2 linked regions of the Pelagibaculum spongiae genome follow. The protein of the gene in region 2 interacts with the protein of the main gene of each other region in a pairwise test. Links are inferred from orthologs where the notes say so. Each region holds a gene or a part of one and is shown on either strand. Other genes may lie near its edges. The genes, in order: mrdA and DC094_RS13320.

Region 1 (7,289 bases), on a different replicon or contig from region 2:
TCACTCGCCCTTCATGAAACGGGCCGCGATCATTGACTCGTAATACTAATGACTGCTGATTATCTAGCCGCGTTACTCGCACATAACTAGGCAAAGGTAAGCTTTTATGCGCCGCTGAAAGCGCAAACATGTCATAGACTTCTCGATTGGAAGTCAGCCGGCCATGGAATTTTTTGCCATACCAAGAGGCTAGCCCTTGCTCGGTATATCCGGCTTGAACCGATTCCATTACTCGATAGGTTTTGCCAAACACCTGGTAACTCGACGGATTGCCATAACGACTTTTCGGCTCATCGATTACCTGGGGCTCTGCTTTAATTAAAGAAACATCTTCTTTAATCAATTGGCTTTGGCTAGGTGGGCCATCGGTATTCGATCCAATCTTTTTTGGCAGCACACCACCACAACTAACCAATAACAAAACGGCCGGTGCTAATAGCACCAGCCGAGATGACAGCATCCCTACTGTAAAAAAATTCACGAGTTAATTCAGTCCTTTTTCAATTTCCCGACTTAACTGCCAAACTGCCATGGCATATAAGGCGCTATGGTTATATCGAGTGATTACATAAAAGTTATGTAATGTGGTCCAGTATTCTTTTTTATCTTTCTGCCTTAACTCTAGCAGGCGAGCAGGCATTTTATCTGACCACTGCTTTGGAATATCTGGAACACCGGCTTCTCTTAATTCACCCAGAATAAGATCAGGCTTGAGCTTTCTGTTCACCAGACCGGGCCATGGTTTGTAGTTTATCTCACTAGTGATCGCAACGGGCTCACCCGCCTTCCAACCATGACGCTTAAAATATGCGGCTACTGAGAAGATTGCATCTGCAGTGTTATCAAACAGATCGACTACCTGGTCGCCATCGCCATCTACCGCGTAATGGCGATAACTACTGGCAATAAACTGACCTTTACCCATCGCACCGGCATATGAGCCCATCGGCTTTAATGGATCAAACCCTTGTTCGCGACATAGCAAAAAGAACTGCTCTAGTTCCGATAAAAAGAATTTACTGCGTTTAGGATAACTAAAACCCAAAGTCGCCAGAGAGTCGATCACTCGATAGCCACCAGCATGTTTGCCATAACGGGTTTCGACACCAATGATTGCGGTAATCACTAATGGATCGACACCATATTTTTTAGCTGCTGCATCAAGCGTTAATTTATTCTTTTGATAAAAATCAACACCTTGATCGATTCGTTTTTTACCGAGAAAAATTTTGCGGTATTGATACCAGGCTTTACCCTCAGCAGGTCGACTGATCGCGTCAATAATTCTTTGTTTGTGAACCGATTGATCTATCCAGCTTTGCATTTTAGCTCGGTCAAAATTGTGCTTATTGACCATAGTGTCGACAAAGTCAGAACGAGGATCTGCATTGGCTGCAAAGGCCATGGAACCGGCCAGCAAAATCGCCAAAGTCTTTTTAATCATTCACTTCTCCCTGTATTGGGTCCGATTGCCAGCAATATTGATTGGCTTGGCAATTTATTATCGGTTAACCACTAATCCGTCTTGGATGGGTACCTATAGACATCAGCATACCGAAGCTTAGTAATAGGGTCACCATCGAGGTTCCGCCATAACTCACCAATGGCAAAGGCACCCCTACCACCGGCAGCAAGCCACTGACCATTCCAATATTGACGAAAACATAAACAAAAAACGTACAGACAATGCTACCACCTAGCAAGCGACTAAAACTGTCGGGGCCTTGCATTGCTATAAAGAGTCCACGGGCGATAATCAAGAAATAAAGCGTCAGTAAAATCACAATGCCTGCTAAACCTAATTCTTCACTAAATACCGAAAAGATAAAATCGGTATGCCGCTCTGGCAAAAATTCTAGCTGCGACTGAGTACCCTGAGTCCAGCCTTTACCAAATACACCGCCAGAACCTATCGCAATTTTCGACTGGATAATATGATAACCAGCACCCAGCGGATCTCGCTCTGGATCTAAAAAGGTATACACCCGCTGCTTCTGATAATCACGCATCACAAAAAACCAGAAAGCAACCACTGCAGGAATCGCAACAATTGCCGAATAAATCAGCCAACGAATACGCAGCCCAGCAAACAGCAATACAAAAAAACCGGCAGCGAATACCAAAATAGTCGTGCCTAGGTCAGGCTGTTTTAAAATCAGCACTGCGGGCAATGCTAATAGTACCAAGCTAAACGCCACTGACTTTAAGTCTGGTGGCAAACGCCGCTTATGCATCCACCAAGCGATCATGCAAGGCATGGCCAACTTCATTAGTTCTGAAGGCTGAACTCGAGCAACCCCCACATCCAACCAACGCTGGGCACCCTTGCCTTCCACACCCACTAATAAAACGGCTACTAGCATTGATAGGCTAATGGCATAAACCACAGGAGCCCATTGTCGAATAATTCTCGGATTAAGCTGGGCCACCACGATCATCACTAATAAACCGGCAACAATTCGAATGCCTTGGCTTCGAATCATCGCCAGACTCTGGTTGCTAGCACTGTATAACACCAATAATCCCAAGCTAAGCAATGCCAACAACAAACCAAATAGAGGTAAATCTATATGAAGCCGATGGGACAGCGGCGTACTGGTCATGCTGGCTTGGCCATCCAGTTTACGTTGGAAATCCTTAATCATTGGCTGGCCTCATTTGAGTTCACTTCAGTCGCGTCATCAATTGAAGGCTCAGCAACTTCATCTTGCTGATCAGATTCTGGCAACATACTAAACGTGGATTGATCGGGCTGATTTAATAGCCAAGCATCCATTACTTTTCTGGCAACAGGCCCGGCAACCGCACCGCCTGACTCTCCGTTTTCAACTATAACTGCGATCGCAATTTTCGGATCATTTAATGGTGCCCAAGCAGTGAACAAACCATGGTCTTTTAACCGGTCAGCTACATCCTCGGCAACATATTCATCTTCCTGCGCAACTGTAAACACTTGAGCAGTACCGGTTTTACCTGCCATTCGATAACTAGCACCTAAAGCCGCACGCCGCCCGGTTCCTCGAGACGAATGAACCACCGCTTCCATTCCTGCAATGACTGCTTTCCAAGCATTTTTCTTTTGCAATACAATCGGCAAGTTCTCAACAACTTCAACCGGCGATTCTTGCCCTTCTGCATTGAGCATTTTTCTGGCCATTCGCGGTTGAAACTGTTGACCTTTCATTGATAGAGCGGCAGTTGCATGTGCCAATTGCAATGGTGTCGACAATAGATAACCCTGACCGATACCAACAATAACCGTCTCGCCTTGATACCAAGGTTTGTTATAACGCGCTCGCTTCCATTCCCGTGACGGCAAAATACCGTAAAGTTCTTCACCTAAATCTATTCCGGTAGATCGGCCAAAACCAAATTGATCCATAAATGCTGAAATTTTATCGATGCCCAGCTGCCAAGCCATATGGTAGTAATAGGTATCACAAGACTGCGACAAACTATGTTGTAGATCGACATGACCATGACCCCTAGCTTTCCAGTCACGGTAGCGGTGATCATCATTGGGCAATGAAAACCAGCCAGGATCCTGAATTTTAGTGTGGATATCTACCGTGCCTGACTCTAACCCTAGCAATCCCATAAAAGGTTTAAAAGTTGATGCTGGTGGGTACTGGCCGCGTAACGCCCGGTTAAATAATGGTTGGTCTAAATTACTTTTTAATCGGTTGTAATTTTTATAATCAATCCCGCCAACGAACCAATTAGCATCAAAACTGGGTGATGACACCATCGCCAATACACCGCCATCACGTGGATCAATCGCGACGACTGAACCCCGCCGTCCTGCTAAAGCATCTACTGCGGCCAGCTGAACTCGAGCATCAATATTTAACACCAAATCTTTTCCCGGCACCGGTGGTTTTTCTTCTAGAACCCGAATCACTCGCCCACGAACATTGGTTTCTACCCGACGAAAACCAATCTGACCATGTAGATCTGGCTCATATTGTTTTTCAACACCTAATTTACCGATATTACGAGTTGCAGCGTAGTTAGTGGCATCCAGCCGAGTAAGTTCATCAACGTTTATTCGCCCAACATAACCTAAGTTATGTGCCAAAGCAGCGCCCAATGGATAATGACGAACTAGCCGTGCATTGAGTTCCATCTCAGGGAACCGATGTTTATTAACCGATAAAAAAGCCACTTCCTGCTCAGTTAAACGTCCACGAAGCTGCACTTCTTGAAATCGTCGTTTCCTGCGCAGCTGCTTAAAGAACGTTTCTTTTTGCTGCTCAGAAATATCGATCAGCTTGGATAACGCTTCGACTACTTGCTTAACATCCTTGCTTCGCTCTGGCACTAAATCCAATGACCAAGTCGGTAGATTCTCCGCCAGCAGTACACCATTACGGTCATAAATTAGGCCGCGACGCGGTGCAACAGGTTGAATACTAATTCGATTTCTTTCAGAAAGGGTTTCAAAATGGCCGTACTGACGCACTTGTAAATCACCCATGCGGGCAACCAACATTAATAGCATCAACAGCATAAATATCAGCGCCAACCAACTTCGCTGGGTAACAATTCGCCGTTCTTCTTTAGGGTCTTTCAGATGTTGCTCAGCCACAAAAATCTCTTTTTTATCCTGGCAACCCACGGTGCCGGTATATTTTCAACAACCTTATTTTTCAGAAACAGACAACAATAGCAATCTGACTTATCCCGCTCTATCTCGCCCTATTCATATAGTGGCGCACCGACAGTCATCTCGCCGGGTATATTTTGCGTATTTTGGCGTTTATGTTGCGGCTCAAGTTGTCGAATGATTATTCACTATTCCCTGTGATAAGGATGATTGTGGATCAAACTCCATGCGCGATAGAGCTGCTCACCAAGCACCACTCTGACTAATGGATGCGGCATAGTCAAAGGCGAAAGCGACCATTTTAAATCAGCTCGAGCTACACATGCCGGTGCTAATCCTTCTGGACCACCAACCAGCAATACTAGATCACGGCCTTCATCGTGCCACTTCTCCATTTGCCGAGCTAGCCCTGGAGTATCCCAACTCTTACCGCCAACCTCCATTGCCACTACACGTGCACCTTTCGGAATGGCCGCCAGCATTAGCTCACCTTCCTTTTCAGTAATACGTTTGATATCAGCGTTTTTACCGCGCTTTCCTGCTGGAATTTCCACCAGTGTCACACGGTAGTCGCTAGGCATTCTTCGGGCATATTCTTGGTAGCCTTCAACTACCCAGCCGGGCATTTTCGAGCCAACTGCAATTAAGTGGATCTGCATAAATCTATCTGGTCAAAACCAACAAAGGTGACAAGGCCGCTATTCTAATCGGCATCTGGCTCAAGGGGAAATATCAGCGTCAGGAAACTACTTTGGCAAACGGCGCAGCAACGGGCTATACAATGAGAGTTGCTTGCGATCAAAATAGAATTTCAACATTCAGGATTAAATGAGGATCTAGATTAAGCGTTCGAAAGTGACAACCTTATCTAAGACGGGTCACCTGAAAATAAAAAAGGCCGCCAAATTCGGCAGCCTCTTTGGTCACTGATGGAATTAATTCCCCCAGATCACATCTACATATTCAGGATGATCGATAAACGGATTTCGATTTCCCTGATGCTTTTGTGCGCCAGCATTTCGGTCTGTTTCTTTCTTACTGACTGGGTCTTGCCTGTGCCATTTCATGAGTAATTTTAATGCCCATGGCTCAAACACTACATCGCTAGATCCATCCAATACCGCATTAGAATTACTGGAATTAGTTTCCCAACTACCAATGACATTTTGATAGCGCGTTGCCATATAGAAATAACCGCGTGCTAAATCACCTTTGAACTCATCGATTGGCTCAAAAACTGTACCAGAAAAACCTAAGTTTGATGCTGCAGAACCCACTTTTGAGCCGTTGCTAGAAGTCCAAGTCGCTGCGCCTACGTCACCATATGGCAGATTGCCGCGCTTACCATTAACATAACCATCGGAAGCAACAATATGGTGAACATCCGAATTCATTGGCGCTCGTTTTCCACCAAACCAGCTTTTAGGAAAAGAGTGCTCGCGGTTATAGCAGCTACCTTCGCCACGATAATTACCACACTGATTCGTTACTTTCTCATAATTATAGCTATCTGTACCATTCGGATTTTCTGAATACATATCTAAAATTGAACCATCATTTTCATAATAGCTATCAATTTCATATTCCTCATAAAAGTCCCATAGAGCGTTATAACTACGGCTGCTGTGATCTTTAATGATATTAAATAATGCCGTCTTTAACGCATAACCGGTCAAATTTTCCGCATCTTTATAATAAGTAATTAGCGCTGGATCTGTCGGCGTTGGCGGATCTGTTGGATCTGTTGGATCTGTTGGATCTGTTGGATCTGTTGGATCTGTCGGATCTGTTGGATCTGTTGGATCTGTCGGATCTGTCGGATCTGTCGGATCTGTCGGATCTGTCGGATCTGTCGGGTCTGTTGGATCTGTTGGATCTGTTGGATCTGTCGGATCGACCGGCGTTGTCGGATCAGTTGGATCAACCGGCGCTGTTGGATCTGTTGATGTGTCTTCACAAGCCGTTAAAAACAGCGAAGCCACCAAACATGTACCAAGCATTATTTTCGGAAATCTATGCATTATCCCCATCCTAATATCTCGATTATTATTTATGAAAACCGAGCTACTTTAACAGAAACAATATTACTTTCTAGCTACTAACTATGCTGCAACCTTGCCAGATCAAAAAATATGTAACTAATGAAAATAAATGTTTTACCAGACATAGAAAAATGACAATTACGAGCCGTTAGGGCTGCGGAATTAAATAATACACCGGTTGCTAATTATTCAGCTTTACCTGTGAAGATGTGGGAAAATCTTAGAGTTTTGCTCCCCCTGCTTATGGATACCCGCCTCCCATGCCGAGCATGACAGAATGACTAATGAAGCGCTGTAGCCTACAACATACTCCGAGCCGTCATTCCGGATAGGAAGTGCATGGATGTAGAGATTAGGGCGACGCAGGATGCCAAAGCCGAAAAGCCGGAGTCTATGTGCCAGGGATGGTAGCTCCGCTCCAGAAAAATCATCTCAAAAATTGAAACCGTTTAAGGCAATTTAAAATTTCTTCGATCCTAACATAAGAACACAGGCACTGGCGTAGCGACCGAATTTCACACACAACCGCTGACTTTAATACTTTCTATATTCTGGAATCTAAATGAATAGCAGCAACATCTTGTTCAGGCACCTCATCAAACTAATCCTCGAGGCTAAAACTGATCATCCAAAAAACCAAC
Region 2 (7,459 bases):
CGCTACAAAACGTAAACTATCTAGCTTTGCCTTTTCGGCTGTGTTATCAAACCAGTAACGTCAGGTTCGGTTGTGCTAGCTTCGGTTTTACCGGGCAGTTGCTGGGGTAGTAATGGGCTCATATAAGAAAGCTCTGTATTTAATAACAATTTTATGTCTTTCAGTTTTCTTCAATGCAGTATCTGCCGAGCAGGTGATGAGATTGGAATCGGCTGAGACGGTTTATCGCCCGGGTTTTGTTGCCCGATATCTGGAAGACCCACTTGCTGAGCTAAAGCCGCGCCATTTAAGACAAGCGATGTGGCAAGAGAGCTTTCTACCTACCAGAGGATCTTGGCCAGGGTTTGGTCTGAGTCAATCTGCGTGGTGGTTGACCTTTATTCTGGATAACCAATCTAAAAATACGGAAGTTTGGTGGCTAGATATTGGCTATGCGCCATTAGACAGTCTCGAGCTTTATGTATTGAACCCGTCGGGTTACCCGGAGCTGGTTGGCAAGAGCGGTGACCTATCGGGTATTCCCAAAGCGTATCGTTCTACCGGTCATGGTTTATTCAAGCTGGATATTACGACCGGCACTCGGAAAACCTATTTCTTAAGGGTGCAATCTGACAGCTTTTTAATGCTGCCAATAAAGCTGGTTTCGACCGATCAATTGTTGACTTCTACTCGAATTGAATCTTTGTTCAAAGGCATATTTTACGGTGGCTTGTTGGTATTGATTGCTTATAACTTGCTGCTTTTTACTGCTATTCGTGACACCAGTTATTTGTTGTATGTTTTTTATAGTCTGATGATTTTTCTCAACAGAGCCAGTGTTGATGGTTTGGCATTAGAGTTTTTCTGGCCAGGTGCGGTGGAATTTAACGGCCGAATGCCAATGATCAGTCTGGGGCTGGCATTAATGCTCGGCCTAATGTTTATGGGGCGGTTTTTAAAAACTGCCTATGAAATTCCGTGGCTGAAACAGATTTTATATGGTTTTTATGCATTGCTTTCGGGCTACACATTGCTGAGCTTGTTTGGCGAGCTTCGCTTAGGTGTCTGGTTGTCTGGCCCGATTATGATGCTGTGCTTTGCTCTGGTGGTGGCGGTTGCTGTTTGGTGCTTATGGCAGGGAGATAGAGCTGCTCGATTCTTTCTAGCAGCTTGGCTGGCATTAATGCTGGGGGCGATGATTAATGTTTCAGCTAGCTATAGCTGGTTGCCGGTTAATTTATTTACCTTGTATAGCGGCCACATAGGCGCAGGAATTGAAGCAGTTTTATTATCACTTGGTCTGGCTGAAAGAATTAGCCGTGATCGGCATTTAAAAGCCAATGCGCTGCAAAAGCAGCGAGATATGGCTCAAGAATTACAGCGAGCTGAAGAACGAATGATTCAGCAGGCATTTTCTGACCATTTAACCGGCCTGCCAAATCGCGCCAGTCTGGTAGCTAGAATGCGTAGCCTGACGCTTATTGGCGGACGGTATCAATTGGTGCTGCTGCAACCCATGCGTTATCAGCAAATAAAAAATACATTGGGACATGAACAAGCTGCCAAGTTACTGGTGTCTTTGGCCGGCAGAATTAGCAATTTATTACGAGACTATCCCGGTGTTCTTAATCTAGATCGACCGGCAAGAGATGCTGCGATTGCAGTTCTTGAAGGCCCTGCTTTGGCATTTATTGTTCGTACTCGTGATCAGTTGGAGCGAATCGAAAAACGATTACAAAAACTGCAACAGCCGCAAGATATTGGTGGCATGCGACTAGACCCAGGTCTGCGCGTTGGCGTTTCTAGTTTTCCAGAGCATGCTTCCCACCCGGAATTGTTACTGCAATATGCCCATGTTGCAGTAGAGCAAGCCGAAGCAAATAATAGTTTTCTGGCCTGTTATCAAGCAGAGCAGGACCCTTACAGTGAGCGACATTTAACACTGCTGGCTGATTTATCACATGCCATTAAGCGCTCGCAATTGGTGTTGGCATATCAACCTCAGTGTGATTTGGACAGCGAGCGGATTATCGGAGTGGAAGCACTATTACGCTGGCGTCATCCTAAAAATGGTTGGGTATCTCCGGCTGAATTTATTCCGATGGCAGAGCAAGGCGGCATGATGCGCGAGTTAACCCACTGGTTAATGGAAGTTGCATTACGCCAGTTGGGAATATGGCGTGAGCGGGGAATTGACATCAGCATGTCATTAAATTTATCTGCACAAAATTTGCTGGAGCCAGATCTTCCTGAAAGATTCAGCCGTTTGTTGGATAAATATCGGTTAAACCCAAAACAGCTTATCTTGGAGATTACTGAAACTACCATGATGTCCGATCCCGATCAGGCATTGATTATTTTGAGTAAATTCCATGAGCTGGGTATTCAGTTATCGATTGATGACTTTGGAACTGGCTATTCTTCGATGGCTTACTTACGCAAATTGCCGGTGAATGAAATTAAAATAGACCGCTCATTTGTTGTTGGTATGGTGCAAGAAAAGCAAGATGCACTGATTGTTAAAACCATTACGGTGATGAGTCACAATCTGAATTTGAAGGTGGTTGCTGAAGGTGTCGAGGATCTGCAGACGATGCGTTTGTTAAGAAAAATTGGCTGTGATGTGGCGCAAGGGTGGTTTATTGGTCGGCCGGTATCAGCCAGTGAGATCGAGCGCTTAATGCTGCAGCTACCCGATGTTCATCCGGTAGCTGCTTTAAGCTGATTGTTGTTAACGCAGAGGGTTATTCAAGGTATGTCGCACTAGAACAATTCTTCTGCGTTTTGTTGTTCACCAGTTTCTGTGCCGTTATTTTCATTGCTTTGTTCGGTTTGGCTGACGGCTTCCACTTGAGTCGTTTGTTCAGGTGCATTTTCATGACGGAATGCTTCAAAAATTGCTTTTGGATCACCCGATTGCGCTAATAAACCATTTTCTGGATCAATTCTTAAGGTCACAATTCCATCAGGCTGGGTAAGTGTTGCTTCAGGTGTTTCTTTTAATGCCTGCTTCATAAAGCTAATCCACATCGGCAAAGCGGCGCGTGACCCAAACTCATTGCGACCCATGCTGCGTGGTGTGTCAAAACCGGTCCATGCGATTGTCACTCGATCGCGATTGAAGCCGGAGAACCATGCATCAATGAAATCATTAGTGGTGCCGGTTTTACCTCCAATATCCTGTCGTCCCAAACTACGTGCTCGGCGCCCGGTACCCTTGCGAATTACATCTTGTAATACTGAGGTCATTAACCAAGCATTTCTAGCATCTAACACTCGTGATGCAGCGAGTAATGTTTCCTGCTCACCTTCGTTAATTAATTTCAATTTGTTACTAGAAGGTTTTTCAAACAGTGGTTGATAGCGTGGCATTTTTAAACGATCACAAGTTAAGTCTTCGCAAGCAAATTGAACCTGTTGTTGAAATAACAGTTCGCCGCGAGTGTCGGTAATTGATTGAATCGCCCATGGTTCAACCAAAAAGCCACCATTAGCAAAAACGCTGTAACCACGAGCCATTTCAATAGGGGTTACTGAGCCTGAGCCTAAAGCTAACGACAGGTTTGCTGGTAGCTGCTGAGTATCAAAGCCAAACTTTTTAATGTGCTTGAGGGCATTTTTAACCCCCATGCTGCGTAAAATTCGAATCGATACTAGGTTGCGAGATTTATACAAAGCTTTGCGTAATCGAGTAGGGCCGCCGAATTTTCCACTGTCATTTCTTGGTCGCCAAACATCTTCCAATCCAGCATCTTTTAAAACGACTGGAGCATCGTTAATGATGCTGGCTAAAGTGAAGCCATTTTGCAGCGCTGAGGAGTAAATAAAAGGCTTAAAGCTCGAACCAGGTTGGCGGTTGGCCATAGTCACACGGTTGAATTTACTACGAGAAAAATCATAGCCTCCAACCAAGGCTTCTATGGCACCTGAGTCGGGGTTTACTGAAACTAATGCGCCATTAATTTGCGGTAGCTGCGCTAAATTCCAAATAGGTTCTGCAAAAGCAGCCCCGGGATCTTTTGTATTGGTTTTACGTTGTCGAATACGAACCACATCACCTGGTTGAATAATGTCACTGGCTGTTTTTGGTCGAGCACCAACCTTGTTGTCATCAATATAAGGTGCAGCCCATTTCATGGCTGGCCAATCTAGTTCGACAATTTCCTGAGAACCTAAAAGAATTTTTGCTGACCGCTCTGCTACTTGGAGTACCAGTGCTGGGAGCAGATCCGCAGAAGAGCCAATTCTACGAAGTTTTTTGGCTAAAACAGGTAGGTCAGGAATTTCAGATAAGGTTATTTTTGACTCTGCACCTCTCCAGCCGTGGCGACGATCATAATTGGTTAAATTATCGCGCAATGATTGGTTGGCAGCCTGCTGTGCCGTACCAATGATCGATGTTTTAACGATAAACCCGTCGGTATATGCTGCTTCACCATAGCGAGAAACTAACTTTTCACGAGCCATTTCTGCAACATGAGGTGCTTCAACTTCAATATTTAAGCTATGGTATTTGGCTGTTACCGGTTGCGCTGACGCTTGGTCATATTCGCTGCGCGTAATTTGCTCCAATGACAGCATTCTGCGCAAAACATGATTGCGTCGAACTAATGCCCCTGAAGGGTTGCGAATTGGATTTTTGGAAGAGGGTGCTTTTGGCAAGCCGGCAATCATCGCCATTTCAGCAAGCGATAACTCATTCAATTGTTTGCCGTAATAAACTTCGGCTGCCGAAGCGATACCGTATGATCGTTGGCCAAGAAATATTTTATTGAGGTAAAGTTCTAGGATGTCTTGTTTTGTGAGCTCGCGTTCAATTTTTAGTGCTAGTAGAATTTCTTTTAATTTTCGGGTGTAGGTTTTTTCACGGCTAAGGAAAAAATTACGGGCAACCTGCATGGTTATTGTACTGGCACCTTGTCGCTTTTCGCCGGATATCAAGTGAACTACTACCGCTCGAGCTACGCCGACAGGATCAACTCCCGCATGCTCGAAAAAACGACTATCTTCTGTTGCCAGAAATGCTTTAACCATATCCTCAGGAACTTGTTCCAGGCGAACAGGTTTACGGCGCTTTTCACCAAACTCAGCAATTAATTGATCATCTGCGCTATAAACACGGAGCGGTGTTTGTAACTTGACGTTTTTTAGTGCAGCTGTTTCTGGTAGTTGTGGCAAAAGATAAAAGACCGTCGAGAGGCCTGCCAGAACAACGAAAAAAGTCAGTGCAGCTGAGCCGATCAGACCGATTCTGATCACGCGACGAAAATTTATCATCAAAATCTCTTGAAATTACACAGGATAGCGACTGCATTATATAGGATTGAAATGATTTGGGGCAGGAACTATTACGCAATCAATAATGAGTTGTTGTTAGCTTTAGTGGTCGTTATCCTCGGATGTGCGGCAGCGCAAATTTTTACTGCTTCAGATTCACAAATACTCGAAATAGACGATGCTTATAGGGAATAAGCGCTTGATTCCCAGTAGTGCAAGTGTACTATTCGATGAGAAAGGCATAATCAATAAGGACTGTTGGCGGGATCAATATGTTTCCATTTCTTCGTGGAAAGCAACAACCTCTGATTGGACTAGATATCAGTTCAACTTCGGTAAAGCTGTTAGAACTTAGTAAAGTTGGCACGCGTTATCGGGTTGAAAGCTACGCAGTAGAGCCTCTGCCACCAAATGCGGTGGTTGAGCGTGATATCAAGGACGTCGATGGAGTTGCTGAGACTGTACGTAAGCTGATTGACAGAGCTAGGCCTAATGCAAAAGGGGTCGCAATAGCAGTAGCTGGATCAGCCGTTATAACTAAAGTGATCCAGATGGAAGCGGGTCTCACTGAAAATGATATAGAAAGTCAGATAGCGGTAGAAGCAGATCAATACATACCTTATCCACTCGATGAGGTGAGTCTAGATTTTGATGTCATGGGTTCAAACCCTAAGGACGCATCAAAAATGGATGTGTTGTTGGCTGCATCTCGAAGCGAAAATGTTGATAGCAGAGTTGCTGCAGTTGAAATTGCTGGATTAACTCCTTTGGTTGTTGATGTTGAAGCTTATGGTATGGAGCGAGCTTTCCACCTCGTTGCAGATCAATTGCCTGGTCGAGGTGAAGGTCAAACCATCGCAGTAATGGATGTAGGTGCAACCATGTCTACACTTTCTGTGCTACATGACCGTAAAACTACCTATACCCGGGAACAGGTTTTCGGAGGTGCTCAGCTTACTGAAGAAATTCAGCGTCGTTACGGTTTATCGTATAGCGAAGCGGGTATGGCTAAAAAGCAAGGCGGATTACCTGACGATTATGTGCCTGAAGTTTTAGAACCATTCAAGGAAGCAGTGGTTCAGCAAGTGACGCGTTCTCTCCAGTTCTTCTATTCATCCAGTCAATATACTGAGATTGATCAGATTGTTTTAGCAGGTGGTTGTTCTTCAATCGCTGGCTTGGATGATTTGGTAGAAGAAAGAATCGGTACCCCTACAGTGGTTGCCAATCCGTTTGCTGAGATGTCGTTGTCCTCCAAAGTTAGCGCTCAGGCACTCAGTAATGATGCCCCTGCGTTGATGATCAGTTGTGGACTGGCGCTAAGGAGTTTTATCAACGATGGCAAGTATTAACCTTCTAGACTGGCGCGAAGATCGGCGAGATAGGCGGAAGAAGGAATTCATCACTGTCCTCGTCAGCGTAGTGGTTGTTTGTCTAATGCTACTGTTTCTGACTCATATGGTTTATGAGTCATGGATTGACGGTCAGCGTCAGCGAAACAATTATCTTAAAAATGAAATTTCAGTATTGGATCGGCAAATTCGAGAAATTCGGGAGCTGGAAGACCAGCGTCGTCAACTCGAAGATCGCATGAATGTGATTCAAAAGCTGCAATCCAGTCGGCCTCAAGTTGTTCGATTATTTGATGAAATTGTTCGGGTCATGCCGGATGGTGTTTATGTCACTAAAATCGAACGCAAGGGAAAGCTGATTTACCTTGAAGGTCGTGCTGAGTCGAATACGCGGGTTTCTCGCTTAATGAGAAATATCGATGAGTCTGATTGGTTAGATAAACCAGTACTCAGCGTAATTCGTGAAGCTAAAGGTGGCCAAGGCGGTGCAAGTCGCGAGTTCCGTCTGACCTTACGTGAAGGTCAGCCTGAGCAAGAAAACTCAGAAGCGGAGCGGGGGTGATAAATGGCAATTGACTTAAAAACCTTTGGCGATGAACTCAATAACCTGGATCCACATCCAGGAAATTGGTCAGCAGCGGTAAAAACTTTTTTTATCATTCTTGCTGTAATTGTTGTATTGGCGGCTGGTTATTACTTTGTAGTTCAAGATCAAGGCGCTAAATTACAACGTGAGCAAAAGCAAGAGCAGACGCTACGTACTCAGTTTGAGGCCAAACAGCAGAAAGCTGCCAACATCGATTTGTATAAAAAACAAATGGTGGTGATGCAAGACTCTTTTGGAGCACTGC

What was found.
Region 1: the proteins of DC094_RS13320 (region 2) and mrdA interact in binary tests that used the Escherichia coli proteins (3 or more experiments, as listed by UniProt). The link is inferred for Pelagibaculum spongiae from one-to-one orthologs.

What each region holds. Positions count from the first base shown.
Region 1 is NZ_QDDL01000001.1:806,749-814,037, forward strand. Bases 2,116-5,005 are described here. They hold mrdA (penicillin-binding protein 2), read right to left. Parts: upstream 4,589-5,005; coding sequence 2,642-4,588; downstream 2,116-2,641. Other genes in these bases: rodA (rod shape-determining protein RodA), read right to left, coding at 2,116-2,645; rlmH (23S rRNA (pseudouridine(1915)-N(3))-methyltransferase RlmH), read right to left, coding at 4,795-5,005. In the rest of the region: DC094_RS22815 (septal ring lytic transglycosylase RlpA family protein), read right to left, coding at 1-481; mltB (lytic murein transglycosylase B), read right to left, coding at 485-1,444; more of rodA, read right to left, coding at 1,509-2,115; more of rlmH, read right to left, coding at 5,006-5,265; DC094_RS03495 (HNH endonuclease signature motif containing protein), read right to left, coding at 5,542-6,627. UniProt on the Escherichia coli protein: Catalyzes cross-linking of the peptidoglycan cell wall. Responsible for the determination of the rod shape of the cell. Is probably required for lateral peptidoglycan synthesis and maintenance of the correct diameter during lateral and centripetal growth.
Region 2 is NZ_QDDL01000005.1:182,514-189,972, forward strand. What follows is about bases 2,500-5,559. They hold DC094_RS13320 (penicillin-binding protein 1A), read right to left. Parts: upstream 5,257-5,559; coding sequence 2,743-5,256; downstream 2,500-2,742. Other genes in these bases: DC094_RS13315 (EAL domain-containing protein), read left to right, coding at 2,500-2,704; DC094_RS13325 (pilus assembly protein PilM), read left to right, coding at 5,529-5,559. Also shown: more of DC094_RS13315, read left to right, coding at 113-2,499; more of DC094_RS13325, read left to right, coding at 5,560-6,608; DC094_RS13330 (PilN domain-containing protein), read left to right, coding at 6,595-7,170; DC094_RS13335 (type IV pilus inner membrane component PilO), read left to right, coding at 7,174-7,459. UniProt on the Escherichia coli protein: Cell wall formation. Synthesis of cross-linked peptidoglycan from the lipid intermediates.